Alkalinema sp. FACHB-956: one gene and its partner. The protein of the gene in region 1 interacts with the protein of each later gene in a pairwise test. Links are inferred from orthologs where the notes say so. Each region holds a gene or a part of one and is shown on either strand. Other genes may lie near its edges.

Evidence for each region.
Region 2: the proteins of H6G21_RS20730 (region 1) and priA interact in binary tests that used the Escherichia coli proteins (3 or more experiments, as listed by UniProt). The link is inferred for Alkalinema sp. FACHB-956 from one-to-one orthologs.

What each region holds. Positions count from the first base shown.
Region 1 is NZ_JACJRC010000027.1:6,705-22,904, reverse strand. Bases 7,459-10,188 are described here. They hold H6G21_RS20730 (single-stranded DNA-binding protein), read left to right. Parts: upstream 7,459-8,502; coding sequence 8,503-8,874; downstream 8,875-10,188. Other genes in these bases: hemJ (protoporphyrinogen oxidase HemJ), read left to right, coding at 10,011-10,188; H6G21_RS20725 (rhodanese-related sulfurtransferase), read left to right, coding at 9,045-9,929. Also shown: H6G21_RS20765 (hypothetical protein), read right to left, coding at 184-753; H6G21_RS20760 (TRAP transporter large permease subunit), read right to left, coding at 785-2,185; H6G21_RS20755 (TRAP transporter small permease subunit), read right to left, coding at 2,232-2,819; H6G21_RS20750 (ABC transporter ATP-binding protein), read left to right, coding at 3,007-4,767; rod shape-determining protein MreD, read right to left, coding at 4,791-5,321; rod shape-determining protein MreC, read right to left, coding at 5,369-6,259; H6G21_RS20735 (rod shape-determining protein), read right to left, coding at 6,349-7,350; more of hemJ, read left to right, coding at 10,189-10,616; H6G21_RS20715 (hypothetical protein), read left to right, coding at 10,883-11,506; H6G21_RS20710 (class I SAM-dependent DNA methyltransferase), read left to right, coding at 11,604-14,156; H6G21_RS20705 (restriction endonuclease subunit S), read left to right, coding at 14,149-15,480; H6G21_RS20700 (HNH endonuclease signature motif containing protein), read right to left, coding at 15,568-15,999; H6G21_RS20695 (hypothetical protein), read right to left, coding at 15,992-16,200. UniProt on the Escherichia coli protein: Plays an important role in DNA replication, recombination and repair. Binds to ssDNA and to an array of partner proteins to recruit them to their sites of action during DNA metabolism. Acts as a sliding platform that migrates on DNA via reptation.
Region 2 is NZ_JACJRC010000010.1:152,824-169,323, forward strand. Bases 8,799-11,828 are described here. They hold priA (primosomal protein N'), read right to left. Parts: upstream 11,521-11,828; coding sequence 9,076-11,520; downstream 8,799-9,075. Other genes in these bases: queA (tRNA preQ1(34) S-adenosylmethionine ribosyltransferase-isomerase QueA), read left to right, coding at 8,799-9,040. In the rest of the region: H6G21_RS13225 (N-acetylmuramoyl-L-alanine amidase), read right to left, coding at 1-1,067; H6G21_RS13230 (hypothetical protein), read right to left, coding at 1,159-1,800; H6G21_RS13235 (HD domain-containing protein), read right to left, coding at 1,975-2,637; H6G21_RS13240 (hypothetical protein), read right to left, coding at 2,645-3,547; dnaG (DNA primase), read left to right, coding at 3,868-5,802; H6G21_RS13250 (pentapeptide repeat-containing protein), read right to left, coding at 5,898-6,413; H6G21_RS13255 (YraN family protein), read left to right, coding at 6,532-6,984; H6G21_RS13260 (hypothetical protein), read right to left, coding at 7,176-7,565; more of queA, read left to right, coding at 7,964-8,798; H6G21_RS13275 (RNA polymerase sigma factor, RpoD/SigA family), read left to right, coding at 12,606-13,799; H6G21_RS13280 (glycogen debranching protein), read left to right, coding at 13,935-14,141; H6G21_RS13285 (aspartate aminotransferase family protein), read left to right, coding at 14,266-15,444; rpmB (50S ribosomal protein L28), read left to right, coding at 15,602-15,838; hormogonium polysaccharide biosynthesis protein HpsA, read left to right, coding at 16,426-16,500.

The DNA of each region.
Region 1 (16,200 bases):
ACAGCCCTATAGTGAAGATTTGCGGCGGAACGTGTCGAATTCACTACCCTCAACCTAGGAACATCTGGCTCATCAATGGCCCTTTCTCCGACCTCACTTCCACCTCTCAGTCAGTGCAGTTGTAACTTCAGTTCCGGGAGGCGATCGAGGGCTCAGGATGGTCGATCGCCTCCCAGCAAAACGCTAACCGCCAATCAAGCAATCATCTGGAACGCCATCGCCATTATTATCAATGCGTTGATCATTGCTTTTCCCATCGCCATCACAGTCCGTTGCCGGACCGATCGGACTTCCTGCATTAGAGGACGCTGGCGGTTCCGGCTCAGACACTTCCGGCTCAGCGGGTTCCGGCTCTGGCTCAGGTTCGGGTTCAGAGCGGCGAGGTACCTCGGCGGGAGGCTTGGACTGCGGTCTGGGTGCCGGGGCTGGCGGTTCCGCCGATCGCGGGGCTTTTTCTACGGTTTTCGTGGTATTCGCTGGCTCCGTCCGAGTCGGTGCGCCTTCCTCCTCCCGCTCCACTGATTCTGCATTGGGAGAATCCTCGTTTGCATCCTCCTCAGCTTCCGTTGACTTTGTCTTGGAATCACTCGCCTTGGGGGATGCAGAGGGCGTTGCAGAGGCGCTGGGAGATGTGGTGGGCACACTGGGCGAAGCACTGGGCGACGCTTCCTCCGGCGGCTTACTGGGGCCACAGGCAGCTAGCAGACTAGCGATCGCGATCGCACCAACAGAAAACGGTAGAAAATTTTTCATAACACGGCTCAAACATCAACTGGCAGCAGACTCAACTGGCATTGGACAGAGAAGGCAAGAAATGGACAAGTTGTGGAAATACAATAATTAACACCAAAACCAACAACTGCAACAAAATAAATGGAATCACACCTTTGTAAATATCCGTAGTTAAAACTTCAGGAGGAACAACGCCTCTTAAATAAAATAGCGCAAATCCAAAGGGAGGAGAGAGAAAGGAAGTCTGTAGATTGGCCCCCAACACCACGCCATACCAAATCCGAATTTGGGTTAAGGAAGCGTCGATCGCACTCGGTTCCAAGCCCATCCGCTCAAACTTTTGGCGATAGAGCGTGTTCAACACGGGGACGAACAACGGCACAACAATAAAGGCAATTTCAAAAAAGTCAATAAAAAAGCCGAGGATAAACACCACAGCCATACTGACGAATAAAAAGCCAACCTCGGCACCCGGTAGATTGGACAGAACATGGTGCATGAACTGATCGCCTTCCAATCCCCGAAAAACCAAGCTGAACAGGGTTGACCCAAACAGAATAAACACCACCATTGCCGTCGTCCGGAGGGTGATATCGCAAACTTGTTTGATGGCGGTTAGGGTCAGTTGGCGATTAAAAAACGCCAGAATCATTGCGCCAAAGGACCCGACTGCACCGGCTTCCGTCGGGGTGGCAACGCCAAAGAAAATACTGCCAAGAACCAATAGGATCAGAACCAGGGGCGGCACCATTGCCTGCATCACCTGTTTTCCCAGGGCTTTTTTCCCGATCGATCGCACTTCCTCCGGCAATGCAGGAGCCATGTCCGGTCGGAAAAATCCCACGAGCAACACATGCATTGCAAAGGCTCCGGCCATCATGAGGCCAGGAATCACCGAGCCGACAAATAAATCACCAACGGAAACCCCGAGCTGATCGCCCAACACGACTAAGACAACACTGGGGGGAATGATTTGTCCCAGCGTTCCCGATGCCGCAATGACCCCCGTGGCCAACTGCTTATTGTAGCCATACCGCAGCATGATCGGCAGTGAAATCATTCCCATTGCCACAACCGTTGCCGCTACAACTCCTGTAGTCGCGGCGAGCAATGCCCCGACAATCACAACGGCCAGGGCTAACCCACCCCGCAACCGCCCTAGCAAAATGCCCACGGTTTCCAATAACCGCTCGGCCATGCCCGTTTTCTCTAGCATGGCTCCCATGAAAATAAAGTAGGGAATCGCTAGCAGCGTATAGTTGGACATGGTGCCAAAAATCCGTTGGGGCATGGCCGTAAAGAGGCTCCAGTCAAAGACCCCTAAACTGATGCCCACCCAGCCAAACAGGATAGCTACGGCCCCCAGGGAAAATGCTACCGGATATCCCAAGGACAACATGACTAGTGCACCCGCAAACATGCCAGGGCCAAGCCATTCAGTATCAATTTCAATAATCCAATCACCCATTGCAATTCCCCACCATAATCACCTGAAAATGCTAAATTTCCGATTCATGGGATTCTGGCTGGGCCCCCCGATCGCCCGTCAGAATGGCCCAATTTTTAATGGCTTCGGAAATGCCTTGGAGAAATAACAGCAAACAACTGACTAAAATCAGCGCTTTGATCGGGTAGCGGGGTAATCCACCGGGATCGGGCGATCCTTCCCAGATGGCCCAGGATTCCACCACGGATCCCCAGGAAAACCAAGCGACCAAACCGCAGAAGGGCAGGAGATAAACGAGGGAACCGATGAGATTGGCGATCGCCTTTTTGCGCGGGCTCCAATGGGTGTAGAAAATATCCACCCGCACATGTTCATCATGGAGCAGCGCATAGGCCGAACCCAGGAGAAACAGAATATCAAAGGTATACCACTGGCTTTCAATGAAGGCATTGGAGGTCAGGTTTTGCCCGATCGCCCGCCCAAGATAGCGTCCAATGACATTCCAAACCCCTAACCCCACCATCACCAGAACTAACCATAGAACACCTTGCCCGATTTGCTGATTCAGGCGATCGATAGCACGGGAAAGGGGCAGTAACTTGGGCGGGGCTGTCCGCCACCATCGTTGGAGTGATCTCAAGGCATTGTCCTCCAGAGCGATCAGAACCAGAAGTTGAATAGGCTGTTGAATAGATTGTCCCACGGGCGATTGCACGGGAGTCGCAGCCCCCATGAAGTCGCTGTGATGTCGTATTTTACCGCTTCGGCGCGCTAGAATCGGAAGTCTCTATGGCTAGCTTCACACTCTCGTTTTGCAGGTTTGAGTTATGGCGCGATCGCGGCTACAACAACTGGGTACCTACCTCCAGCCCCACTGGAAACAAGCAGCAGGCGGTATTTTCGCCCTCTTTATTGTCAATGCCCTCAGTATTTACATTCCCCTGCAAATTCGTGATGCTATTCGTGAACTGCGCATCACCTTCCAGTTCGATCGGGTGTTGTTCTATGCCGCGATCGTTTTGGTCTTAGCGTCTGTCATGTGGGCGATTCGGATGACGTCGCGGATGCTGCTGTTTGGGGTGGGTCGCCAGGTGGAGTTTGACCTAAAACAGCGCATTTTCAATCACTTGCTACGCATGGAACCGGCGTATTTTTCCACCAATACGATCGGGGATCTGATCAACCGGGCTACGAGTGATGTAGATAACGTACGGCGCTTGCTGGGCTTTGCCATTTTAAGCTTGGCCAATACCATCTTTGCCTACAGCATGACCTTGCCTGCGATGCTACAAATCAACGTCAAATTGAGTTTACTGGCGTTGGCGATCTATCCCGTCATGTTGTTTGTGGTGAATCTATTCAGCAACAAACTCCGTGCCCAGCAAGGGGAGGTGCAAGAACGGCTCTCGGATCTGAGTGAACTGATCCAAGAGGACATGAGTGGCATTTCCCTCATCAAAATTTATGCCCAGGAGGAAAATGAGCGTAAAGCCTTTGAATCCTTGAACGATCGCCTCTTTGGGGCCAACCTCAACTTAGCGAAAACCCGCACGACCCTGTTTCCCATCTTGTCGGGCTTGGCCTACGGGAGCAGTCTGATTTTGCTCTGGTTTGGGGGGCCTGCCATTCAGCGGGGCGAGTTAAACATTGAAGATCTGATTGCCCTATTTATCTTTGTGGAAAAGCTAGTCTTTCCCACGGCGCTCATGGGCTTCACCATTACGGCCTACCAGCGGGGGGAAGTCAGTATCGATCGCATTGAAGCGATTCTGTCCGTGGAACCCAACATTAAAGATGCACCGGAGGCCAAGGCGATTCCCCTGGAGCAGATTCGAGGCCACTTGCAGGCCCGCAATTTGAGCTACAACTACGCTACGGCGGAGGGCCCCTCGATCGCGGCTCTGAAGCACATCACCTTTGAAATCCAACCGGGGGAAACCGTGGCGATCGTAGGGGCGATCGGATCCGGAAAATCCACCCTCGCCAATGCCATTCCCCGGCTACTGAATATTGCCCCCGGCCAATTATTTCTGGATGGGATGGACATTACCCAGATGCGCCTTCAGGATTTGCGCGGGGCCATTTCCTACGTGCCGCAAGACAGCTTCCTGTTTAGCACCTCCATTCGCAATAACATTGCCTACGGGGTCCCTACTGCCACGGATTTAGAAATTGAACAGGCGGCCAAGGAGGCGCAAATTCATCCAGAAATCCTGAATTTCCCCCAGCATTACGATACCTTGGTGGGAGAACGGGGGATTACGCTGTCCGGCGGTCAACGGCAACGCACAGCCTTAGCGAGAGCCTTACTGGTGGACTCGCCTATTCTGATTTTGGATGATGCCCTGTCCAGCGTAGACAACCAAACAGCGACGCAAATTTTGACCAATCTCTCGGAAGGCACCCGCCGCAAAACGGTAATTTTTATTTCCCATCAGTTATCCGCCGCCGCCATGGCCGATCGGATTTTTGTGATGGATCAGGGGGAAATTCAACAGATGGGCAACCACGAAACCTTGCTGGCCACGCCGGGGTTGTATCAAACCCTGTGGAATCAGCAGCAACTGGTGGCGGTTGTAGAAGCCTAAGCCTTTCAACGACTCCGGGCCAACTACTCTGGCTGAATCCCCACCCATTGCCACCAACGGTTCAGCGGGAAATAGATGACCGGAGCCCACAAACTGCTGAGAATGGCGGAACTGAGGGCAATCAACTGATGGTGTTTCCAGATTTCTAGAAGCGATCGGGTCCCCAAGAGGCTGAACTGAATCGCAGTGACCGTTTCAGCGACTACCGCCATGCCAAAGACGATCAGCGCCACAGAAATAAAATCTTCTTGGAGATAGCGCTGTTTTTGTAATCGAGCCGTTAATAGACCGACGACGACTAAACTTACGGCATGGCTGGGGTGTAATTCGGTCATGGCATCCTGCAAAAAACCGAGGGCCATCCCCGCCGAGATCGCCGACCAGACATTTCGTTTCAGGCTCCAAGCCACCACCCAAATCAGCAACCAATTGGGGCCAATTCCCGCTAAGGTCATACCAGGCCAACGGGTGGGCGACAGCATCAAGCAGACAAAGACGGAGAAGGCTGTCCCGGCGCAAATGACGCCCCACCGTGCTAAGGAACTTTGTTCCATCCATTGTGAACACTGCCGGGATAGCTGACCGAAAGTGAACAAATGCATCATGGTTGGACAGAGGGTGAAGGGCTCGGCGAAAAACTGGAAGTGGGTGAAGGTTCTGGCGTGGGGAGGGTATCTGCTGGGTTGATGGCGTTGGGGGGAGAGACCACGACCCATTCTAAGGAACTGATTGGTGCAGTCAGTTGGATGATGGCCTCGGGGGCTGGACTTTTGCTGAGGTCGATCGACTCGATCCGCCCCACGGGCAAGCCCTCAGGAAATTTGCTACTAAAGGCCGAAGTCACCACAGTGTCGCCCTTGCGGACATCGGGAACCTTATCAAAAAACTGCATAATGACTTGGGTGCCTGCATTTTGGCCCGTTTGCCCCTTCATGTAGCCCGTTGCACGGCTGCGACTGACGGTAACGCCCACCTGGTTGGCCGCATTGCTCAAGAGGACAACTCGGCTGGCATGGTCACTGACTTGACTGACTCGCCCGACCACTCCCCCAGGGGCCATCACCACACTATTGAGTTGCACCCCATCCTTAAGGCCGCGCCCTAGGATCAACTGCTCCCACCAATGGTCTGCACTACGGCCAATCACAGGTGCAGCTAAGGCTTCCTTTTTTTTGTCCTGGACTAAACCCAGTAATTCTTCTAGGCGCTGGTTGCGGTTTTGTAACTCGATCAGGCGTTGTTGGAGTTCTAGAACTTGGGCATTCTCCAGCTGGAGGGCGGCTTGGTTGGGATCCCCTTGAAAGGGCCGAGAAAACCATTGATAGGTTTCCATGAGCCATGCTCCCTGGGTTTGACGCACGATCGCCGCTGTCCCGATCGCAAGGCCGATCAAGAGCGTTTGTGTTCCGAACCGTTCCCACCAGCGGCGTACTGTAAACATGCGAAGACTTGTTCGAGGTTGGACGACTTTAGGTCGGGTGAAAGGCACCATGTCAGTTCCTTGGCAAGACTCAGTAGATGACTGAATTACCTTCCACCCAAAAATTGTCTGGATCAGGAGACCTTAGCAGGCAATTCGTTCTACCGTGGACGGCTGCTGAACACCCGTCCAAGCTGATTAAAGTTTTCCAGCACACGCCCGGTGCCCAATACGACACAACTGAGTGGATCAGCGGCCACATGGACAACGATGCCGGTTTCATGGCTGATCAAGGTATCGAGGCCCTTGAGGAGAGCACCGCCCCCTGCCAACATAATGCCCCGATCGATGATGTCAGACGCTAACTCCGGCGGAGTGCGTTCTAGGGTGCGCTTGACTGCATCGACGATGACGGCCAATGGTTCAGCCATGCTTTCCCGAATTTCCGGGGCTTTGATCGTGACGGTTTGGGGCAGACCCGACAGCAGGTGCAACCCGCGCACTTCCATGGTTTCTTCGTCAGCATCGCGGCTGGGGTAAGCGGATCCGATCGCAATCTTGATTTCCTCGGCGGTGCGTTCCCCAATCACGAGGTTATGGACTTTTTTCATGTATTGGACGATCGCGTCACTCAGTTCATCGCCCGCCACCCGAACCGATTCACTCAGTACCGTGCCCTGCAAGCTGAGAACGGCCACCTCGGTGGTGCCGCCGCCGATGTCAATAATCATGTTGCCCGTTGGTTCCGCTACGGGGAGACCGGCTCCGATCGCCGCTGCCACAGGCTCATCGATCAGAAACACTTCCCGTGCCCCGGCCTGGGTGGCCGCATCCATGACCGCCCGCCGTTCCACCCCCGTGACCCCACTGGGAATGCCAATCACCACACGCGGCGAAACTAGTTGCTTCCCTTCATGGACGCGGGTGATAAAGTGCTTCAGCATCAGTTCTGCGGTATCAAAATCCGCGATCACCCCATCTCGCAGCGGACGCAGTGCCACAATATTTCCCGGTGTCCGCCCCAACATGCGCTTGGCATCTTCTCCAACGGCCAAAGGAACGCGCTCATTTTGATCGATCGCCACTACGGACGGTTCTTGTAGGACAATGCCTTTCCCTGAAACGTAAACCAACGTATTAGCGGTACCCAGATCAATCCCCATATCACGGGACAGGGAAAAGCGACTGAAAAGACCCACGACTTACTCTGCCTTCTGTACTAACGACAACGTTCCTGAAGCCCAGCCACCCTTGCAATGGGAAGTCCAACTTGAAAGTCAACTGAAAAGTCTAACTTTACTGGTGCCAGACTGTTTTGGTCAAACATCGGCGTTTGTGGACGGTGGAAACAAAGGTGGATTCTAGTATGTTTTCTGACCATCGTCTAGACGACCGATCGCTAAACCAAGGATGAACTGGTGGTCTCCTATGAGCAGTAAACACACGGTTCAAGGGCAACCCGGTTAAATTGGCAATAATTTACCATTCCAAGATTCATTTATTACATTCAGCGATGATTTTTTCTGTAGAAACTACGAATAAAGATAAGAAGGTTTGGGCAAAATTTCCTCGCTCAGCAATGAATGACTGCGACAACCTGGCTTAGAAAAAACACCTGCTTATAAAAACACCCAGAGAAAATAGGAGAAAATGATGAGTCTGGATAAAGGCAGTAATTAGTAAAAGCAATGAATCAGGCGGAAAAAATGCAATTTTAAAGATGATTTAAGGCTGAGTTGCTTTGGGCTGTGAGTTGTTTTTGAGCTGCCTGAGGTATCTGAAATGTCTAGCAATGCCCCTGAAATGACCATTAATGACAATTGTTTTATGCAATACAATTGTTTTGTGCAATAGATGTATTGTACAGACCTCGGTTGTGCAAACCTTGTGGTTGTGCAAACCTTGTGGTTGTGCAAACCTTGTGGTTGTGCATCCCTTGGCTGGGCATGGCTGGCATGGAACGATTTACTCTCGCGCAACGCCCTACTGTCATTTGCGCTGATCCTGCTGGATCAAAAATCCAGCTAACTGGAAAATAGCAGCAGAGGTGAAAGCGCTACCCGATCGTATCCATCTATATAACCACATAAATCTCAAAGATCTCGTAAAAGGTTGCGGGAACAGGTGCAACGATCGGCTGAACTGAGTGGGGCACGGCGAGCTGGATCGTCCTGGGAGGAGGTGCCCGATCCCTGCCACAAAGCGGCCATAGAAAGCGGTGAAAACCTGAAAGATTCTGCGCTAGCGGGGAATCTTCTAGTTAGGATAGGGAAGCTAACCTATCCACCAGTACCTTAGCACTGAAACTAAAGGTCATGAGCTTAAACGTCATTACTCTTGTGGGCCGCGTCGGCGGAGATCCGGATGTCAAGTATTTTGAATCGGGGAGCGTTAAATGTCGCTTAACCTTGGCGGTCAATCGGAACAGTCGCAACAACGATCAGCCGGATTGGTTCAATCTGGAGTTGTGGGGACGTCAGGCGGAGGTGGCTGAGCAATACGTGCGGAAAGGGAGCTTAGTGGGAATTAAGGGATCCCTCAAGTTTGATACCTGGGTCGATCGCAATACGGGTGCCAATCGTTCATCCCCGGTCATTTTGGTCGATCGTTTGGAGCTATTGGGTTCCCGCCGAGATAACGAAAGCTCGATGAATAGTGGTGGCGGTGGCTACGAAGACGATTTCTAGGACGATTTCTAGAAGGATTTGACCGGGGGCTCAGGACTGGGCCGGGGGCTGTTGCGTTCCTCGCCGCTCCTCAAAGATGACTTTTCCGGCAAAATCTGATTAGATAACGAGTCTGTCATCTAATTCATCACCTTTTTTCTACCCCTCACCCACTCTACATCTCTCCCATTATGTCTATCGTAGTTGCTGCCTTCTATCAGTTTGTGGCTTTGCCAGATTGCCATGAGCTGCGGGATCAGTTCTTCGATCGCTGCCTTGCCCATCAAATTAAAGGGACGATCTTGCTGGCCCAGGAAGGCATCAACGGGACAATTAGTGGCTCGCGGGAGGCGATCGATGGGATTTTTGGGGAATTGCGATCGGATCCTCGGTTAGCTAATCTGCAAGTCAAGGAATCCTATACCGATCAGCAGCCCTTCTATCGGCTAAAGGTCAAAGTGAAACCGGAAATTGTTACCTTGGGTCGCCCGGAGGTCAATCCAGCCCAGGGGGTGGGTACCTATGTTGATCCCCAGGATTGGAATCGGGTGATTCAGGATCCAGAGGTGATTGTGATTGATACCCGCAATGACTTCGAGGTCAGAACTGGGAGCTTCCAAGGGGCGATTAATCCCCAAACGGAATCCTTCCGCCAGTTCCCGGACTACGTTCAGCAGAATCTGGATCCTACCCAGCATCGGAAAGTTGCGATGTTCTGCACGGGAGGGATTCGCTGCGAAAAGGCTTCGGCCTATATGCTGTCCCAGGGGTTTGAAACGGTCTATCACCTCAAGGGCGGAATTCTGAAGTATCTGGAAGAAGTGGCCCCGGAAGAGAGTCTGTGGGATGGGGAATGTTTTGTGTTTGATCAACGGGTGGCGGTGACCCATGGCGTTGAGGAAGGTTCCTACGAGTTGTGTCTCGCCTGTGGCCATCCGGTGTCGATCGCGGAACGGCAGTCTGATCAGTACCAGGAGGGGATTCATTGCCCCCACTGTGTTGATCTCCAAACGGAAGAACGGCTCCGGCGGAACCAAGAGCGTCAGAAACAGCGTGTGTTGCAACGATCGCGCTAAAGCATCCCTCTCCCCCTTGCTTTAGGGACAAGACATTGCCTTTAATACAGTCAGGCGTTTTTCACATCCTGACTTTAATCTATGCCCTATTTTTGGTTTAAAGCCTTTCACATCGTTGGCTTTGTCTCCTGGTTTGCGGGTCTGTTCTACCTGCCCCGCCTGTTTGTCTACCATGCCGAAGCCCAGGAACAGCAGACTGAACCCGTGCGCAGCATCCTGCGGGAACAGTACACCCTGATGGAAAAACGCCTCTACGGCATTATTATGATGCCGGCGATGATTGTGACGATCGCGATGGCGATCGGGATGCTGGTTGTGCAACCGGACTTTCTACACCAAACCTGGCTGCATGTGAAGATTGCCTTGGTTGGGGTGCTCGTGGTGTTTCATTTTTTCTGTCGGCGGGTGATTGCCCAGTTGGAAGCGGGGGAAACGCCACTGACCTCAAAGCAATTTCGCTGGATGAATGAATTTCCCACCTTCTTTCTAGTGGTGGTGGTGATGTTGGCGGTGTTTAAGAATGACATTCCCACCAATGCAACGGGCTATGTCATTCTCTTGATGGTGGTGGCTTTTGCTGCGAGTATTCAACTCTATGCTCGCAAGCGTCGTCTGGATGCCGAAAAGAAAAAACAAGCATTGGAACAACAGGTGACGACTGAAAGTACCCCTGAACCGACGGCTTAATTTGCTCTTTCAGAATCTAAAACTTTGTTCTGGTGAATGTTGCTTTTTAAGGTGGGTAGGTGAACGGCCTACCCTATCTTTTTGGCGTACAATCTTCAGGCTGGATAGCGCGATCGTTAGAGCTGACTCGATCGTTGATGATGCGCTGACCGTTAACCCCGGATGCTTGTCCCCTTGCGCTGAACCCCTTGCGCTTTGATCCACTGCGCTTTGATCCACTGCGCTTGACCTCTTGCTCTTAATACCTTGCCTTTGCCCATTGCTTTATGGAAACCAGTGCTCCTGATTTGGTGATGAATGCATCTGTTGTGCCAGCGTTGGTGCAAACTTTGGTGCTGCTGCTAGCAGGCTTTGTGCCAGCGGCGGTGTCGGGTTTGGTATTGGGGACGTTGCTAGGGTTGAATCGGTGGACGGCAGGTGCTGCCAAGTATCTGTTACAGATTCCGGCCTCTCTGCCTGCAGTGTTATTAATCCCCATTCTCCTCATTCTGCTGAAACAGACTGAGCCGATCGGTTCGCTACTGGTGGCGTTCAGTACATTCTGGGTTGTGGCGATTTACACTGCGATTGGGATTCAACGGGCAAGACGGCACCAAAACCAGATGTTTTTTGCGATTCCCAGCATTTTCCAAGGCTTGCGCTTTGGGCTGATGTTGGCTTGGTCGGTCATGATCACGGCGGATATTCTTCTGTCGAGTAATCAGACCTTGGGAGGCTACATTTGGGATCTCTATAACCAAGGAACGCAGAGTTTAAAGCCTGTGGTGAATGCAGCGATCGCGGTTATGGTTACGGCGTTTCTGATGGATCAGATTTTAAATTTTGTCGGTTTCCTGATTCAAAAACGCCTCAAACCGAAGGTATCGGAACCTGCTCAGATTGCAGAGTGAGTCACCTGAAAAAGGGGGGGAATTGTTCCTGTGGTTTTGCTGACGATCGAGCAAATGCGAAGTATTATGCGACAGTTCGATCGGGATGCTGTGTGTTATGAAGCCCCAAAAGTTAACTCTCTCCAAGCTGGAAAGCGAGCTATTTAAGGCTTGTGACATTCTGCGAGGCAATATGGATGCCTCGGAGTATAAGGAATATATTTTTGGGATTCTGTTTTTGAAGCGGCTGAGTGACCAGTTCGATGCCGATCGGGAGGCGTTGCGGCAGGGCTATGAGGCGAAGGGGATGAAGCCTGCGCTGATTGAGCAGCAGTTGGCGAATCGAAATAAATACGACTTCTTTGTGCCGGAGGAGGCGCATTGGAGTCAGCTTCAGCATTTGAAGCAGTCGGTGGGTTCAGGGCTGAATAAGGCATTGGCGGCGATCGAAGATGCGAATGCCGATGCGTTGCAGGATGTGCTGAAGGGGATTAATTTCAATCGGAAGGTGGGCCAGAAGCCGATGTCGGATGCGACGTTGGTGCAGTTTATCCAGCACTTTAGTAAGATTCCGTTGAGCAATGGGGATTTTGAGTTTCCGGATTTGCTGGGGGCGGCTTACGAGTATTTGATTAAGTATTTTGCGGATACGGCGGGGAAGAAAGGGGGCGAGTTTTATACGCCGGCGGAGGTGGTGCGGACGTTGGTGCAGATTATTGAGCCGGGGGAGGGGATGTCGATCTATGACCCCTGTGCGGGTTCGGGCGGTATGTTGATTCAGTCGCAGCAGTATGTGGCGGAGACGGGGGGCAATGCGCGAAATTTGGCTTTGGCGGGGCAGGAGCTAAATGGGGGCACTTGGGCGATTTGCAAGATGAATATGATTTTGCATGGGATTACGAGCGCGAAGATTGAGCAGGGGGATACGCTGCAAGACCCGCTGCATGTGGAGAATGGGGAGGTTGTGAGGTTCGATCGGGTGATTGCCAATCCGCCGTTTTCGCAGAATTACACGCGGGATGGGCTGAAGTTTCCGGAGCGGTTTCATACTTGGTTGCCGGAGTCGGGGAAGAAGGCGGATTTGATGTTTGTGCAGCATATGGTGTCGTCGCTGAAGGCGGATGGCCGGATGGCGGTGGTGATGCCCCATGGGGTGCTGTTTCGGGGGGGTGAGGAGAAGGCTTGCCGGGAGCGATTTATCAAGGATGGGATTTTGGAGGCGGTGATTGGGTTGCCTGCGGGGTTGTTTTATGGGACGGGGATTCCGGCTTGTGTGTTGGTGATGAACCGATCGGGGGCGAGGGAGCGCGATCGAGTGTTGTTTATTAATGCCGATCGGGAGTATCGGGAAGGGAAGAATCAGAATTCGTTGCGGGCGGAGGATATTGAGAAGATTACGAATGTGTATCGTAATCGGTTGGAGGTAGGGAGTTATTCGCGGTTGGTGAGTCGGGAGGAGTTGCAGGCGGAGGAGTTTAATTTAAATATTCGGCGGTATGTGGATAATAGTCCGCCACCGGAGCCGCAGGATGTGCGGGCGCATTTGAATGGGGGTGTCCCGAATCGGGAGATTGAGGCGTTGGGGCGGTATTTTGCCCATTATGCGGGGGTGCGGGCGTTGTTGTTTAAGGCCCGGAAGCAAGGGGATTATAGCGATTTTGCGATCGGGATTGGGGCGAAGGATGAGATTCGGCGGTTGATTGAGGGGTCAGATGGGGTGTTGGCGAAGCAGGCAACGTTTCGATCGGCGTTGCAAATGTGGTGGAAGCAGCAGCGGTTGTTGATTGAGGGGTTGCCGGAGTCGGGGAATGCGTTTGCGGTGCGGCGGAAGTTTTTGGCGTCGATCGTTCCTGCTTTGGAGCCGCAGGGGATTTTGGATGAGCATCAGGTGCGGGGGGCGATCGCGGCTTATTTGCAAGAGGTGGGGGCGGATCTGAAGTCGATCGCGGCGAGTGGTTGGGGGCCGGAGTTGATTCCGGATGAGGATATTTTGCGATCGCAGTTTCCGGAGGTGTTGGCGCAGTTGGAACGGGATCAGGGGCGGATTGCGGAGTTGGAGGGGTTGTTTGCGGCGGTGGATACGGGGGATGAGGATGAGGAGCCGGAGGAGTCGGAGGAGGGGGTGTTGCCGAAGGGATTGGTGAAGTCGCTGAAGGAGGAGCGGAAGGATTTGGAGGGGCAGCGGAAAAATGGGCTGAAGTTGGTGAAGGTGATGCGGCAGGATGTGAAGCGGATGGAGCAGGCGGGGTTTGCAGCGGCAGAGCGGCAGGGGAAGCAGCGGGAGATTGCGGAGATGGAGGGTCTGATCGCAGGGTTGGAGAGTCGGCTTGGGGAGATCGATGGGCGGTTGGCGCGGCATTCGGGGTTGGAGGCGGAGTTGAAGGAATTGAAGGCGAATGTGCGGGAGGTGGAGAAGCGGCGGGATGAGTTGGTGGAGCAGGCGCGGGAGCGGATTTCGCCGGAGGAGGCGCAGCCGTTGATTATGGCGCGGTTTGAGCGGTTGGTGATGGGGCAGTTTGAGGGGTATTTGCGGCAGGATGTGCGGGCGTTTGTGGCGGCGGTGGAGCGGCTTTGGGAGAAGTATGCGGTGACGCTGAAGGAGATTTTGGCGGAGCGGGATGCTGAGGCGGAGAAGTTGAATCGGTTTTTGGTGGAGTTGGGCTATGAGTAAGAAAAGCCATTGGGAAAAAAAGACAATTTTTGAGTTAGGCCATCAAAGTAAACTTACTGTCCAAACTGGGCCTTTTGGGAGTCAACTGCATTCGGATGACTATCTTGAAGAAGGTATACCATTTCTATTAATTCGCAATATTGGCCCTAATGGTTTACTTACAAATGACTTACCAAGAATTTCTGAACAAGATGCACAACGTTTAGCTCGATATTCCTTGCAGGTTGGAGATATTGTATTTAGTCGTGTGGGTCGTGTGGGTAGCTGCTTTCTTGTGACGGATGAGCAAGCTGGTTGGATTATTTCTGGCCAAACGCTCCGCATCAGAGTTCCCTATGATAATTTAGAGCCTCGATATTTTTTGTATGCGCTGCTAGATCAAAAGTCTCAAGAATTTATTTCAGGAGCTTCAGTTGGAACGACTCGAACTTCAATTAATACCTCTATTCTTGAGTCGCTACCAATCCAACTTCCACCGTTGCTAGAGCAGAGAAAAATCGCTAATATCTTAACCACGATCGATAATCTCATCGAAAAAACCGAAGCCCTAATCGCCAAATATCAGACCATCAAACAGGGCATGATGCATGATTTATTTACCCGTGGGGTGGATGCTGCGGGTAAGCTGCGGCCTACGTTTGAGGATGCGCCAGAACTGTATAAGGAAAGCGCGATCGGTTGGATTCCGAAAGAGTGGGAAGAGTCAGTAGTTGCGAATCAGCTAGTATGTATTGAACAAGGTAAAAGTCCTGAATGTGATAGTGAACCCGCAGCACCTGGGGAATGGGGAATTCTAAAGACAACTGCTGTTGTTTGGGACGGATATAACTCTTTAGAGAATAAGCGTTTACCTTCTAAACTAAAGCCTAATTTTCAATATGAGGTCAAAGTTGGTGATGTCTTTATAACTAGAGGTGGCCCTAATTCGCGTGTTGGTGTGGTAGCTTATGTTTATTCGACTCAAGAGAAACTAATGATGTCGGATAAACTATACAGGCTAGTTCCAAAAAGCTCTATAGATGCAGAATTCTTATCTTTAGCATTATCATCTGAGTCCACGCAAACGTATCTATCAACTTTGAAGACAGGACTAGCGGAGTCTCAAACCAATATCTCTCAAACAATTGTCAGGAAACTGATAATTCCTGTACCTGAGAAATTAGAACAGCGAAAAATAATCGATCGTGTTGCATCTGTCAGAGGACTGATTGATAAGGAAAAAAACAATCTAAGAAAACTGCGAAGTCAAAAATCCGGCCTGATGCAAGATCTCCTCACCGGAAAAGTCCGCGTCACCGTTGACACAGCCGCAGCCTCCCCCTAGCCAAGCCCCCAAGCTATAATTTCCCTATCACCACCCGCAAACCATGGCCATAAAGATTTTCGTAACGATTTCAAATCACTAATATGATTAATTTTCATCCGGTGGATGTAACCCCGCCATAATCAACAACTTCCGAAGATTCACCACCCCGGCCCGATTCAGCTTCAGCGCATTCACCGTCGCTCTTCCCGTCGCCGTAATTCCAATCACCCGCAACGTATCAAGACTCCAAGTAAAATGCTCACGCCAAACCTGCTGACGAGGATGAAACAGCGGCACAATAGCTTGACTAATTGGATCGATCGCCTGGGTTTTCGTATGCTTATGCCCATTGCAGCCCCCACAGGATAACGCCAGATTCTCCAGATCCGTTTCACCACCCTCCGCAATTGGAAGAATATGCTCACAGGCAAAAGACTGCGGCGTATGGTCGATCGTGCTCTTGCAGTACTCACAACGCCTGCCTGCCCTAGCAATAATCTGCTGCTGCTCCGCAACCGTAATGTAGCGTCTAGGCATAAACTGGCGGATGATGAATGTCCAATTGATTCATTAACCCATCCAACGAAATTTGACGCAGTTGCGCTAACTCAATCAGAGCCTGTAAACGATCGACACTCGCCTGCTCCACGGTATCAATCAACCCCAGCAATTCCTGATGCTCCTCCGGCAAAATCGATTCTTCATGCAGCTTAATTTGTAGCGCATCATAGCGTTGCT
Region 2 (16,500 bases), on another replicon or contig:
TGGCTCGCCTTAATGTCTCCCCCAAATCGCAGGTAGTTCGTCTCTAAACACATCTGCGCAAAGGCAATATCGTAATCCACGCCTTCGATCGACCCTTCTTCCCGATACAGTTTGGCAATGTCCGGGTAATCGCGCACCGCTAATTCGTTGTTCGTCTTGAGGAACATCATCATTTGCAGTTCCGTGGTTTTGCCATGTTCCATGATGCGATCGAAGGAGCCAGGACAAATTTTCAGGATCGATTTCAAGATCACCGTGCGGGTCTGGGAATCCCAACCAACGGAAATGTTGTAATCCCGCAGTTCGATCGCCTTAACAAACACGACATTACGATAGGTAATCCGCCGCACCGCTGGCACTTGGGACAGATCAACCCCTAGGCGATCGGCCAGGTCAATGGGAATGTAGGAGTTTCCATTGACCAAGATTCCCTGTTCACCATAGCTTTGGCCGTTCATATTAATGGTCACCGGCGGATAAACCGGCTGGGGCGGTTGAGACGATTCCACATCCTTCAGCCAAGCTTGCACCCCATCGGCAATGCCCAGAGCCAAATCCCGCCGCTGATTTTGGATGATGAAGCGATCGTCGGGATTGGTCAAAAAGCCGATTTGCAGTAACAGAGAAGGCGTCACCAACTGACGGCAGAAGGCGAGATTACCAACCCCCACGGTGGTATCCGGCTTGGCTCCGCGATTGGGCAACTGCGGCACCCGTTTAGTCAACGCCAGCAGCAACAAATCTCCGTGGCGTTTGCGTTGATCATTTTGGTTAATGTAAAAGGCGCTACATCCCCGCACCAAGGGATTGCTGGCGGAATCGGCATGAATTTCCAGGGAGACATCATCGTTGCGGCCCCGCAGGTTAATCCAATCTAGGGTTTGCTGCAAGCTCAAGTCATCGGGGACAGCCAACACCTCCAATCTGCGCGATCGTAGTTCCGTTAAGACCATATCCCGCAGCAAAATCATTTCCCGCGCTTCTGTGGTTCCTCCCGCCACAGAACCTGGATCGGATTTGCCATTTTCTAATCCCCCGTGGGCTGCGGAAAGAAAGATTCGTCCCATACCGATGTCTTCTATGATGCTTGTCCATTATGGACGAAGAATTAGGGAATGCAGCGGCAAGCTCACACGGTTCTATTCCCTACCTTCCGGGTCAGTTCTTTTGCCGCATCACGTTCACAGCATCCAACGGAGTCCCTAAACACGGTTCTTTACGACCATTCTCAACTTGGCGACGGGACACCGCTTCTTGAAAGGTGCGAATCACTTCAGAATCTTTAGGATCTAATAATCGGGCCTCGATCGTGAACCCAATGCCTTTAGAGGATTGATCGCCGATCGGAAAAGGCCCTGATTGCCAAACACCTTTTTTTTGACCGACGGGCAGAATGATTTCCTCGTAGTAATAACGTTTGATGGCGGGGGCGTAGATGCACAACCAGGGACTGTAGCGATCGGGAATCGAGTGAAACGTGCCTTGAAACTTCACCTGCATAGACACTTCACTATTATTAGCAGGAGTCAAAATTTTCAGTTGAGCTTGGGCAACCGGATCATGGGTCGTTTTAAAAAAGCCTTGAAAACTTTCAAACAGTTGCGTTGAAGCCGTCACGATCTCGGCCAGACTCCCCACAACCCCACTCACCACCAGCAATCGACGATTCAAAGGATGCTGCGACAAAATCTCATCCACTGTCTCACCACAAGTCTCGCCACTAGCCGGGGATGACTGGACAGAAGAATTCGGCGTTCGATCGTCACTTTGATCGTCGCTGGGTTGAGGAGAATCAGCCATGACGTAGACCTTTCATTCGGTGGGGCGATTCACTAGGTGGGGCGATGGGTAGAATTTCCCTGGCTTTACACAGTGGCTTTACACAGTGGCTTTACACAACAGAGTCAGCGACACCCAAACCTTGCTGTCAGGATAATTCGGCCCGATTACTCAATTCACTCTTGGAAAGATAATTTAATATTCCGACCTTTCAGGCGATATTTCAGATTGGCCGTCGATCGCCGATGCAAGGGATACTGGCGCGTCTAAAAGATATCCCTGGTCGATCGCCGCTTGCAGCAAAGCCTCTACATAGTCACCTAGCACAGGCGCACCCACTCCGATCGACTGAGCACGGCGGCGCACTTGATCCGCTGTCACCTGATTCTTCTGCCAACTGTGCCCTTGGGTTTGGTAGTTGTGCAGGATAGGTTGCAGGCGATCGAGGGCTGCGGCGAACTGGGCATCCGCTGTTTCCCTCGCTTCAAATTCCTGCCAGAGCGGATAGAGATCCGCTTGGAGTTCGATCGGCAATAGGCCAAATAAGCGATCGGCAGCTTGCTGTTCCCGATCGGCTTTAGTCGTCAGAAGCTGCTCGTCATAACAAAAGGTATCGCCTGCATCAATTTCCACCAAGTCGTGAATCAGCAGCATTTTCAGCACCCGTAGCAAATCCACGGACTGCGCCGCATATTCCTGTAATACGATCGCCATCATGGCCAAATGCCAGGAATGTTCTGCATCGTTTTCCCGGCGGGAACCATCGGTCAGCAAAGTATGCCGCAGCACCTGTTTCAGGCGATCGATTTCCAAAATAAACGTCAGTTGTTGTTGCAGCCGGGGCGAGGCAGGTAGCATTGATCGATCACAGAGGGTTATTGTGCGCTCCCATTGTAGAGCTCGGAAGTGTAGCACTCGGATCATCATCAGCAATCCCAGGTTCACAGTAGCGCTGGGTTGAGGCTGCCTGTTGCAAACTGTAGGAAGCACTGGGTACGAGGATAAACTCGCTGGCTCCGATCGCTTTGGTGAGATCGAGACGATCGGTCTTCTGTGGAGCTGGCGCATTACCCCAGTCATAGGTATAGCCCAAGCCCGTCCAAGGCACTCCCGGCCCACTGCGAAAACTTTGGAAGTAGAGATTTTTGTAAAACGCAGGGTAGTCGGCAATATTTTTCACCGTCGGTTTGCTGGCATTACTGGCATCAAACGTCAGTGCACATTGCCGATCGGTAATACTGGGATTAACGCAGGGACGAAACAGATCCGTCGGACTGACCCACATTTCCACAAACAGGTCATACGGCCAATCGGGATGGAGTCCTAGGTATTGCTTGAGCCGCTGGTTGAGATCGGAGATCGAGGCGTGGGGATATTTTTTTAAATAGTTTTGGCAGAATTCCTTCACCTGCGGGGCCGCCGTCACCCAGACCACAAACGCTTCACTGGCCGATGTATGGGTGGTGGGTTTGATGAAGCGATCGTAGGCCGCTTGGCTTTTCCAAGTCACCACCAGCAGCCGGGTTTTATTGGCATTCCACACCAGTTTGGGATTGTCCGGCGTAATCGGCCAGAGGGAATCTACATTTTCCCCCGGTTCCACCTTGGCCGCATCCTGCACCGCAGATTGGTAGAGAGGATTTACCTGCGGTTGCGGTTGTGGTTGCGGTACCGATGGTGCAGGTGATTGAGCCAACCCTCGGCAGGGAATCAAGGATACTGCACCTAAGGCAAACGCTAGCCAGAATCTTTGCAGAGAACGTTTCATCCTGATTGCACCCTCATCGTGGCTGAAAGATTTCCTTTTAGGGTAGACAATCTCGCTGCAAATTTCCAGATCATACCTGACCAGCTAACAGTTATGGGGAAATTGGTATTAAATTAGTACATAAAAACTATAAAAGAGGGTTAAGTACGCTAAATCTGTTTGAAGCACGCTAAATCTAATGTATGCATGTCTACCGCGTTCTATTCGCCCAGGTAAACCGATTCCTGCCGAAAACCGACTGGAAAACGATCGGATCGATCGCCCAAAAATCCTGTTAAAGTTTAGCCATTCAACCTGAACTGTCCAACCTGCGCACTGCCATGAACGTTCCTCGTCTGCATCCAGACACGATCGAAGCTGTCAAAGAGCGTGCTGATATCTACGATGTCGTTTCGGAACATGTCGTCCTGAAAAAGCAGGGCAAAGATTTTGTTGGTTTCTGCCCCTTCCACGACGACAAACGCAATCCCAGCTTCAGCGTTTCCCCCAGCAAACAGTTTTATTACTGCTTTAGCTGCGGGGCGGGGGGCAACGCGATCAAATTTTTGATGGAGATTGGCAAACGCAATTTCAGCGAAGTGGTGCTGGATTTGGCCAAAAAGTACCAAGTTCCGGTGAAAACCCTGGACGTGGAACAACGGCAGGAACTTCAGCGCCAACTCTCCGTGCGGGAGCAACTGTACGAAATTCTGGCCCTGACTGCAAAGTTCTACGAATATGCCCTGCGGCAACCGACGGGGCAGACCGCACTCAATTATTTAATCCAGCAGCGGCAGCTTTCGGAAGAAACGATTCAGCAATTCCAGCTCGGCTATGCACCGGGCGGCTGGGAAACCCTCTACGGCTATTTGGTAGAGCAGAAAAAATATCCCGTGGCCTTGGTGGAGCAGGCCGGATTGCTGGTACCGCGCAAGGAAGGTGGCGGTTTTTACGATCGTTTCCGGGATCGCTTGATGATTCCAATTTTGGATCTGCAAGGTCGGGTGATTGGCTTTGGGGGCCGATCGCTGGGCGATGAGCAACCGAAATATCTCAACTCGCCGGAAACCGAACTGTTTGACAAGGGCAAAACCCTCTACGGATTGGACAAAGCCCGCGCCGCGATCGCCAAAACCGACCAAGCGATCGTAGTGGAAGGCTATTTTGATGTGATTGCCCTGCACGCCGCCGGGATTACCAGTGCCGTCGCGTCCTTGGGCACCGCCTTGGGCAGCCACCAAGTCCGACAACTCCTGCGCTACACCGAATCCAAACGGGTAGTGTTTAACTTCGATGCCGATCGGGCAGGCGTCCAGGCCACGGAACGGGCGATCGGGGAAGTGGCCAACCTGGCCTACCAAGGTGATGTGCAATTACGGATCCTCAATATTCCCGACGGCAAGGATCCCGATGAATTCTTAAAACACCACGCCACGGCTGATTATGAGCGATTGCTGGATAATGCGCCCCTGTGGATCGATTGGCAAATCCAGCAGGCGATCCACCCCCGAAACCTCCAGCAGCCCGATCAGATGCAGGCGGCCACGGAGGAATTGGTCAAATTACTGGGAAATTTACCTAATCCGACCTTAAGAACCTATTACATCCAGAAATGCTCGGAATTACTCGGCCAGGGCAATACCCGACTCGTCCGGCAGATCGAAGAGAATCTACGGCTCCAGGTTAAAGGGCAACGCTGGCACGGTCGATCGGCCAAATGGCAAACTCCCGGTGACCGATCGCTTCTGGAAGAAGCCGAGTCCCAACTGTTGCAACTGTATCTCCATGCCCCCCAGCATCGTTCCACAATTGTGGAAGTCTTGGAAGAGCGCGATTTGGAATTCAGCCAGTCCCACCATCGTTTTCTCTGGCGACAAATTTTAGAAATTCAAGCCGCGAATCCCACCGCCTCAGAATTTGTCGCGCCGGATGCGCCAGATTTGTTGACTTTGCTGCGCGATCGCTGCACTGAGTTCCCCACGGAAATGACGCAGGTGTATCGCCTGTTTGAACTGGATGAAAAAACCACCACGGATATTCAGCGGGCGGAACTAGTGATTCGTACAGCCGCCGCTGCCATGGAGCGGGTCATGTGCGAAAAGCGTCGCCGACATTTTCTCGATTTGTGGAAAAATACTGACTTCGTGACGTCCCCGGATCTGGGGCAGTATTACCAGCAAAAAGTTTACGCCGAAGATCAACGGATTCGTGAACTCGATCGGCAGCGGCAAGTGAACTTTTCCGATCTCGTGCTCAGCCCTTGGGTAGGCGAGTGACGCCAAACAGAAACCGGGGTTCTTTGGCAAATTTAGGCAAGAAGCCTAGTTGTCCGTAGAACCCCGGTTTCTAACATCCCCAACGCTAGTCGCGCCTATTCATCGCAATACAGCGTTTCGCGAGTCTCTCGACCTGTGACGGAATTGCGGCCTGTGGCCAACTTGCAGAGCAACAGCCGCGTATCTTCCCGCATCTGGGTATCGGTGAAGTCCGCACCGTCAATCTTCGAACTCTCGAACTTGGCATTGAACGCAAAGGCCCCTTCCAAATTGGCATCGCTCAAGTCCGCCTCAGAAATGCGGGCACTGTCCAACGTGGCATTCCGCAGATCCGCACCCACGAGGTTCGATGCTTCCAAATTCGCAGCAAAAAAGCTGACCCCTTGCAGGTTGGCATGGCTAAAATTTGATTCCCGCAGGTTGGCATGGTTGAAGCTGGAATCGGTTAAATTCCGGTTAGAAAAATCTCGGCCTACCAGAAATTCCTTGTTATAGTCCTCTGCCCAGGCTGGAGTCAGCGTGCACAGTAACCCGATCGCGACGATCGCCACCCACAATGCCAAGCGCTGAAACTGTGCAGCAAGCTTTTCAATCCGTATTTCGGTACGCATTTCGGTACGCATTCACCAACTGAATCTTTTCAAACAATCTGCCTATTCTTAGATCGTACATCGGTGGGGCACGGTCGTAACTCGGGGAATCCTAGAAAAGACCGTGAGCAACACAGCCATGAGCAGTCCCTCTTCTACCCATCCCACCCCCGATCCTGGCCTCCTAGGAGAACAGTTAGTGGCCCAATGGGTCGCCACAAAAGGCGGCACTGTCCTGTATCAGCGCTGGCATTGCCGCTTTGGCGAATTAGATGTCGTGGCACTCAATGCCGCTGGCGATCTAATCTTCATCGAAGTCAAAACCCGCCAGCCCTACAACTGGGATTCCGATGGCTCCCTCGCCGTCACCCGTCAGAAGCAAACCAAACTCTGGAAAACCGCCCAAATATTTCTGCTCAAACATCCCCAGCACCGCGATCGCCCCTGCCGGTTTGATCTTGCGTTGGTTCATTGTTCTCCCCGATCGCACAGCCAACCCGATCACCCTGGATTTAGCCGCACGATCGCAAACTACCACTTAACTTTGGTGAATTATTTAATCAACGCCTTGGAATTTAACCAGCGTATCTAACTGACCTGCAACGAATCCCGATGGAACTAAATGGAACTAAACTGACTGAATTGATTCGCTCAAGAGTGATTCGCTCAATTCAGTCCTTACCTAGCTTGCTCAACCCACTCAACCCAAGCATTTAACGCCTAGGCAACCTCATAAAACCGAGAATCTGCTCATCATAAGCACTTCTCCGCTCACCACCTGCCCTAAGCTAAGGTCTCAGGGCAATAACCTAAACCCTGCACAAACTGGCCTCGAAAGGCTTCGATTTCCGCCCGATCGGGTTGGCCATGGGACACCACTGCTATTTGGTAGCGTTGCATCACATCGATCGGCATCTGGCCCATCTCTAACCCCCAAAGGGCCATCTGGACACGAACATTGGGTTCATAGGGAATGCCCAGCTCATTCAGGAAGGCGCGAAAATCACCATCCTGCTGCGGGTTAAGTGGGTGTTCAAACTTAACTCGCACCACCCATCCATCAATTTGATGAATCACCGTCATGAAGAGAAGCGGCAATTGGGTATTCGCATGCAGAAACTCAACAATCCGAAGGGTGAGGCTGGCATTCGCAAGGTAGTAAAGATAATCCATACAAGATGTCCTCGCAAATGCGACACTTTCAATCATCGACGGCAATCCGCTGTAAATGTAGGGGAATATCCCCCAACCTAGGAGCGGGAACCTACCCAAAAAAAGTGAATTTCCAGGGAAGAAATTTTTGAGGCTAAATTTTAGTTAATGTTGATTAAAAAATGTATTAATAGGTACATTTATAAGTCCTAACTTTACAATTACCAACGATTAGTGAAGTTAGTTTTTGGACTCTATCGTTATTGTACACATTCTCCATACTTTACAATTACCAACGATTAGTGAAGTTAGTTTTTGGACTCTATCGTTATTGTACACATTCTCCATAGTTCTATACATTCCCTCTAGTTCCATTCCCCTGTACGCTGATTGTCTAGACTTTGTTCCGATACAATTCCATGGATCTCGATCGCAGCCTCTCGGCCTACGACTACACCTTACCGGAGACACAGATTGCCCAAAATCCCGCCCATCCCAGGGATCATTCTCGGCTGATGGTCATCTCCGATCGCTCCCAGCATCGTCATCAACATTTTTATGAGCTAGAGCAATTCCTCCAACCGGGCGACCTGTTAGTGATGAACAACACGCGGGTGATTCCGGCGCGATTGTACGGCCACAAGCCCACCGGTAGCCAAGTTGAAGTTCTCTTATTGGAGGAAAAAAGTCCTAACCAGTGGCTTGCACTGGTCAAACCGGGTCGCAAGTTACAACCCGGTGCAGTGATTGAATTTACGCCGATCGCCCCCCAGAACACATCCGTGCAATTAGCTGCAACCATCCTCGATCGGGACAGCGCTACGGGAGGCCGACTCCTGGAATTCCGCACTGCAACGAATCAGTCTTTGCTAGAAGTGATTGAGCAATACGGGCACATGCCCTTGCCGCCCTACATCCAGGACAGCCAATCCACCCCGGAGCAATACCAAACGGTCTACGGCGATCGCCTCGGATCCGCCGCTGCCCCCACAGCAGGCTTGCACTTCACCCCAGAATTACTGGAACGGTTAACCCAAAAGGGGGTGGATCGCACATTTGTTACATTACATGTCGGCGTGGGCACCTTCCGTCCCGTGGAAGTGGAGGACATCACCCAGCACGAGATGCATGGGGAGTGGATTGAAGTCCCAGCGGAAACCGTTGAAAAGGTGCGGCAAACCCAAATCAATGGGGGGCGCGTGATTGCCGTGGGAACAACCTCTGCCCGATCGCTCGAAGGAGCCTCCCAGCGATCGGGGAAGCTGGAACCCTACTGCGGCAAAACGGAGATTTTTATCTATCCCGGTTACGATTGGAAAACCGTGGATGGAATGATCACCAATTTCCACCTCCCGAAATCCAGCTTGATGATGATGATCAGTGCACTGATTGGCCGTCAGCGACTGTTGGATCTCTACGCAGAAGCGATTCGTGAGAACTACCGTTTTTATTCCTTCGGGGATGCCATGCTGATTTTGCCCGAGGCCAAAATTTAGCCTGGATCGCTATCCATTTCCGACCACACCACCCGTCACAACAAATTCATCGGATCAATGTCGATCGTTAAGCTGACGGACTGGCCGCAGTACGATCGAAGGGTAGCTAAGTCCGGCAAATTGGGGACACTTCCCAGAGGACTCTTCAGTAATATTTGCCAACGGTAGCGCTGCGCCACTCGTAAAATCGCCGCCGGGGCGGGGCCGAGGAGTTCATAGTTTGCATCCGGTTTTGCATCCAGCTGCGTCAGAACTTGGGCTACCCGATCGGCAGCTTTTTGCACCGCCACGGCATCGGGACTACTGAACTTCAGCAAAATCAGCCGTCCCGTAGGCGGATAATTCAACGCAGCTCTCAGGGGCAATTCCGCTGCTACAAAGGCCGCATAGTCCTGTTTCACCACTGCCTGCACGACGGGATGCTCCGGCGTGTAGGTCTGCAAAATCACGCGACCAGGGTCAGCTCCACGCCCCGATCGGCCCGCCACCTGCAGTAGGGTTTGAAAGGCCCGTTCACTGGCCCGGAAATCCTGGAGATGGAGTAACCCATCTGCCGCCACAATGCCGACCAGCGTCACCTGGGGAAGATCAATCCCTTTGGTCAGCATTTGTGTCCCGACTAGGAGATCCGCGTCCCCATTGGCAAAGCGGGTCAGTAAAGCGCGATGGGCTCCTTTGGTGCGTGTTGTATCACTGTCAAATCGCAATACCCGCAGCTCTGGAAATAACTTTGTTAACTCTTGGGTCACTTTTTGAGTCCCGCTGCCAAAATGTTTGAAATAGGGAGAGGAACAGTCGGGACAATGCTGAGGTTGAACTTGAGTATATCCACAGTAATGACACCGCAATAACTCCACCGCATCCGCATGGGTGTGATGATAAGCCAGCGGAACATCACAGTTGGGACAATCCATCACATAGCCACAACTGCGACAGGAAACGTGGGTACTATGGCCACGACGATGGATAAATAAAATTCCTTGCTGTCCAGTTTGTTTAAGCTGAGTAATATGTTCTTGCAACGCTCGACTGAACATCGATCGATTACCAGATTGCAATTCCCATCGCATATCTACAACTTGAATCTGGGGCATGGGTCGATCGTGAATTCGTCGGGGCATGGAGAGATAGATCGAGTCCGATCGCTGGGCCGTAGCCCAACTTTCAAATGACGGGGTAGCAGACCCTAAAATTAAGGGACAGTTTGCAAGCTGCGATCGCCATTGGGCCACCGTCCGGGCATGGTAGCAGGGAACGGGTTGATCTTGTTTAAAACTGGAGTCATGTTCTTCATCTAGAATAATCAACCCCAAATTCGGCAGGGGCGCAAAAATAGCCGATCGGGTGCCAATCACAACCTGGGGCTGTCCCAGCAGCATTTGCCGCCAGGTATCGTAGCGTTCACCATCGGATAGGGCACTGTGATACACGCACACCCGATCGCCAAACCGCGCCCGAAAGCGATCGGTCAATTGCGGCGTTAACCCAATTTCCGGCACCAACACCAACGCCGATTGCCCCTGCTGTAACAGAGGCGCGATCGTTTGGAGATAGACCTCCGTTTTGCCCGATCCCGTCACCCCATGCAACAGCACTTGCTGAGAGCCTTGCAACGATCGCAGATTAGCCAAAACCTGGGTTTGATCCGCAGTTAACACTTTGGCCATGTCGGCCTCGATCTCAGACTGTTCCTGACGCAGTATTTCACGCAGTTGCAGCGTCACTAAACCTTTTTTTTCTAAGGTTCTGACAACAGAAACACTGACTTGACACTGTTGCAGTAATTCCGCCAGCCAGACCTCTCCCCCTCGCCGCTTCAGCTGATCCAAAACGGCCCGCTGCCGATCGCTCAGCCCTTCGCTCTGATCAGACACCCAGGTCACCGTTTGCTGTTGTTTTGTCCGAATCTGCTCTGGGGGCTGTAAATAACTTTCCACAAGCCCTAAGGACTCTAGTTCCTGAGCCGCTCGATTGGCCCCTTTAATTTTCTGCTGAATAAACTTCCAGGAATAATCTCCCGTTTTACTCTGTTGCAACAAATTCCATAATTTTTGAGCGGGCAAGGTTAATTCAGGCAATGCGTCCGGTTCACTTTGTTGGCCGGTTTGGCAGCGCAGACGACGTTGCGATCGCGTCAGCAATCCTGGCGGTAATGCAACCCGAATCACCTGCATGAGGGAGGTTTGGTAATAGGTTGCCACCTGGTTTAACAATTGCCAGTAGGTGGAGGGAAAAAAGGCACGACTGACGATCGACTCCACTGGACGAATTTGCTGCGGATCCAAATCATCGGTTAAGGCATTGAGCCAACGAATCGCGATCGCGCCGACCTGCTGCGCCCCAAAGGGAACTGTCAACACATCCCCCACTGCAATCTCCATACCCTGGGGGACGGTATAGGTGTATAGCCCCTGGGCTCCTGGACAATCCACCAAGACTTCTATCCATGGGCTCATGGGAACGATCGCCCCATCAGGCATAATTGCAGCACTATCCAAAGGTGACACAGGCACGCTTTCCAACAATATTTCCCACAATACTTCCCAATGAGCTGATTAGAATCTTCTCCCTGAATATAGCGAACTTTACTATAGCCATTTGCCTATAGCAAATTGTCTACAGCGACTGTATTGGAAAGTACTGAACTCCAATGCGTCATACAAAATTGAGCCCCATAGCCCCCCCTATACCGTTAACCCGCTAAAGCTTAAGAAAAAGTGCAGAACTTCCTACAACAGCTAAGAGAATGCTAAAAAATCTACACTTAGAAAAGTTTTCTGAGTGTTTTACTTCCCAAAAAACAGTCATGGATATTGTCTCCCATTGAACCAAAACGCCAAAGTTAAGAGCGAGTACTTAAACTCAGTTAAAACTCATCCAACAGTTTTACAGCCTTTTAGGCCAATTCTTGACCCGCTTAAAGTCGGTGTAGCTGCTGATTATGAACCATTTGTCCAGCACTCTATGTCACAACTCTACGCTGAAACAGATCGTCTATTTATTTCTAGCTGATAATAAGGGATGTAAATTTTTCAAGAATTTCGTTAAATTAACTACAGAATATAATTATTCAAACTTTAAAATTGTAGGTCTACGGAAGTTAGGTCCATGGAAGTCTCAGAAGAGGGTAAATGCTCTCTCAGCAAGACTCAGGCTTACAAAATGCATCAACCAACTTCTACCGTTTCAGAATTTTTTGCATCTTTCCTTATAGTTTAGCTAACTGCCGTAGTAGCAACCTTTTTCACTGAGTTTGCCACTTAGCTGAGCGTGTTCCTAGCAAGTCTTGTTGCTCCGTCTAGAATAGGGCTGAGCTATCTAGTTCAATGATTCAACCTAATTCGTTCAGTTGAGCAGTTTCCAATTCCAATATTGTCATCTTTGCAAAAAAATCCCATGAGTACGGGTTGAACTGTCTTTCGGTTGTGAATCATTTAACTAATGGACTAACAGTTGAAACAGCAAGTCTTTTTAGAGTCTTTCAAATAACTGTTCCCTGCTTTATTCTCTACACTCCACTAATCATTTTTCACTGAATATTTAAACCCCCATCCATCATTTTAAAATGAGCAGAAAATCAAATTCCACCTCTCATTTAGAAGTCCTTTCCAGTGAACCTCGATCGAACTCAGGAGAGTCATTAGAGTCTATACAAGCGGATTCATTTGGTAATTTTTTAGACATCGATAAAGCTGACCTCATCACCCTGGAAGTTTTTGATGAACCTGATGGGTTTGATGACTCCAGTAACCTGGAATCCTTAGAAGAGACTGCACAACCTACTTGGACAGCGACCTATAGCCGTGGGATCTCAGATGATGCGATCGGGTCTTTTTTCAAGGAAATGGCTCGCTATCCCTTATTAAAAGCAGATCAAGAAATTGAACTGGCACGCCAAATCCGAACTGGCAACGAGATTGAGCGCCATCGAGAGAATTTGACAACAGCGCTCGATCGAGCACCTACAAAATTGGAATTAGCCAATCATCTGAGCTTTACCGAAAAACAACTGGATCATCAGCTGCACCTAAGTCGGGTGGCTAAACGGACAATGATTCGCTCTAACCTCCGTCTGGTTGTCTCGATCGCAAAGCGCTACTTGAATCGTGGAGTTCCGTTCCTAGATTTGATCCAGGAAGGGGCTTTGGGTTTGCACCGTGCCACTGAAAAGTTTGATCCAGACAAAGGATATAAATTCTCTACCTATGCCTATTGGTGGATCAGACAGGGCATTACACGAACGATCGCAAACGATGCCAGAACCATCCGTTTACCCATCCATATTGTAGAAAAACTCAATAAGCTGAAACGGGCTCAACGTGATCTTCGGCGAGACCTCGGCAGAAATCCAACGGAGGCAGAATTAGCTACATCATTAGCAATTCCCCTAGATCAAGTTGCCTATCTTCAGCAAGTACGCCGCCAATCGCTATCCCTCAACCATCGAGTCGGCAAAGGTGAAGATACGGAATTACTGGATTTATTAGAAGATGGCATGACCCAGTCTCCTGAAGCTCAAATGAGTGAAGCTGTCATGCGGCAAGAAATTACTGAAATCTTGGGCACTGTTCTGACGCAACGGGAGCGTGATGTCATTTCGCTGCGGTATGGCTTAACCACCAGTAAACCTTGCACCCTTGAGGAAGTGGGCTGTATTTTTAATCTTTCTAGGGAACGGGTTCGACAAATTCAAAGTAAGGCCATGCGCAAGCTGCGACGGCCCCAAGTGGCTGAGCGTCTTAAAGGCTGGCTAGGGTGACTTTTTCCTTGAGTGACCGGATGTTTAACTCGGGATGCATAGGCTGGCTATCCGTATGACAATGAAACTTATCCAGATTTGTTATGGATAGAAGTTTCCCCCGTTGCCTTGCGGTTTGATACAGGAGATCAGGAAATGAAAATTTGGGTCAATGAACAGTTGGATCCAGCTGGATTACTTTATGTCTGTATTGCTTGCTGTGACGAACAACAAGCCCAGGACTGTCGTCAATCCTTTGAGGAAAATTTGACCCAGCAGCAAAAATCAGCAGGCTGGATAGTTAGGACTCGAACAGTAGAATCTTGGGATGAAGTCCCGGCCAGTGCGTTAAAACTGGACTAAATTGAATTGAACCCTTGAATTGATCTACCGTTGCGAGGCGATCGTTGTGAGTCTGAATACCCTGATTAAGTCAGAGCAGTCAGTTGCTGAACCTGGTAGCTCTGAACCATTTGATACCTGTGTGATGTCAACCTATGGGCGTTTTCCCTTAACCTTAGTGCGGGGGGCAGGGTGTCGGGTCTGGGACGATCGAGATCGCTCCTACTTGGACTTTGTGGCAGGGATTGCAACCTGTACCCTAGGCCATGCCCACCCAGCAATGGTGCAGGCTGTGACCCAGCAGATGCAGACCCTGCATCATGTTTCCAATTTGTACTACATTCCACCCCAGGGTGATTTGGCGAAATGGTTGGTGGATCATTCCTGCGCCGATCGCGTCTTTTTCTGTAATTCGGGTGCTGAAGCCAATGAAGGCGCGATTAAGCTAGCCCGCAAGTATGCCCATGTGCGTCGGGGAATTGAAAATCCGGTGATTGTGACTGCTCAAGCCAGTTTCCATGGGCGAACCCTAGCAACCGTCACTGCTACCGGCCAACCCAAATACCAACAGAACTTCAGTCCCTTGGTTCCAGGGTTTCACTATGTTCCCTATAACGATTTAGCTGCACTGGAAGCTGTGATTGAAGCGTTAGATGCAGAGACTCCTCAAGTCGCAGCAATTCTTTTGGAACCCTTGCAAGGTGAAGGCGGCGTCCGCCCCGGCGATCAGGCTTATTTCCAACGGGTTCGTCAGTTGTGTGATGAAAAGGAGATTCTGCTGATTCTGGATGAAGTGCAAACTGGGATGGGACGCACAGGACATCTTTGGGGCCATGAAACGTTGGGGATTGAACCGGATATTTTCACATCTGCAAAGGGGTTAGGGGGGGGCGTTCCGATCGGCGCTGTTCTGTGCAAAGCGTCCTGTGATGTTTTCCAACCGGGGGATCACGCCAGTACCTATGGTGGCAATCCTTTAGTCTGTGCAGTGGCTCTATCGGTTTGTCAGACCCTAGAACGGGAGCACATTCTCCAGAATGTGCAGCAGCGAGGTGAGCAGTTGAGGTCGGGGCTTCAGACCTTGGCTAGCAAGTACCCTCACCTGATTTCCGAAGTGCGAGGATGGGGCTTAATTAATGGTTTGGAATTGAAGCCTGATCAACCGGTAACTGCGATCGAAGTGGTTAAAGCAGCGATGCAAGAGGGCTTGTTACTCGTTCCTGCAGGGCCCCAGGTCGTGCGATTTGTCCCCCCGTTAATCGTTAGCGCAGAAGAAGTTGAGCAAGCTTTAGCCCTATGTGATCTGGCTTTAGCACAGGTTTAGTCCTAGGGATGTAGGCTAGAGCAACTGTCTGCAATCCAGACGACTGGCGGGTGCAATGATACTGCCCGCTGAATTCGCTCTTTGCGATTGGCAGTTGATCTGTATACAATGAGAGACTGCATGAAATGTCGAACATTCACAGCTTGGAGAACGAAGCATGTCCCGTGTATGTCAGTTGACTGGCAAGAAAGCTAATAATGCCATGGCGGTGTCCCACTCTCACCGCCGGACAAAAAAGCTGCAAGAAGCTAATCTGCAATGGAAGCGCATTTGGTGGCCGGAAGGAAATCGCTTTGTGCGTTTGCGCCTTTCTACAAAAGCAATCAAAACCCTGGAAATCAAAGGTCTATCCGCTTTTGCTAAGCAAGCAGGGCTCAATCTAAACAAACTGTAAATCTCTACTCGAAGGTTGTTGTCAAATCAACCACTCAGATGGTGCAGATTAGCCAATGGGGGCGATAGTCTTGAAACTTAAGACTATCGCCCTTGGTTATTTTGAGGGAATTTGGCGGGAAATCTTTCCCTTAGCAAAAAGATACTCATCTAAACTTTACGTGATCGGGTTTATCAAAGGCTGCGATCGCGGGTACGTTAGGAATAATCCGACAACTCTAAGCAATTTTGGCAAATAACTTACTAGATTTTGCCGATTAACACAGTCGAGGAATCTGTTTTGCTGAATTCTACGGAGTCAATTGGGAGGAAAATCGCCCTATCTTCATGGGTACAAGCTACTTCAATGAATTATTCCGAGTAAATAATTGATTGATAACTATCATTCCCCTGAGACCATATAGAGGGAAATCGAAGGAATCTGCTGGTTTTTTGCCAGTTTGAAAAGTAGTGAGTAATATCGAAACAGGTTTCCATCTAACCTGACTCTTCTGGGTATACAGCCCAAAAGTAGAAAACCCGGATAATCGGATTAATTACCTTCTCTCAGCATCCAGTTTTGCAGCATTTGCTCTTTAATCATTCGCTATGTCAAACCGTCATTTCTCCAAAGCTATTCAGAGTCTTGTTCGAGAAATCTGGAAACTCCAGCGATCGATGAGC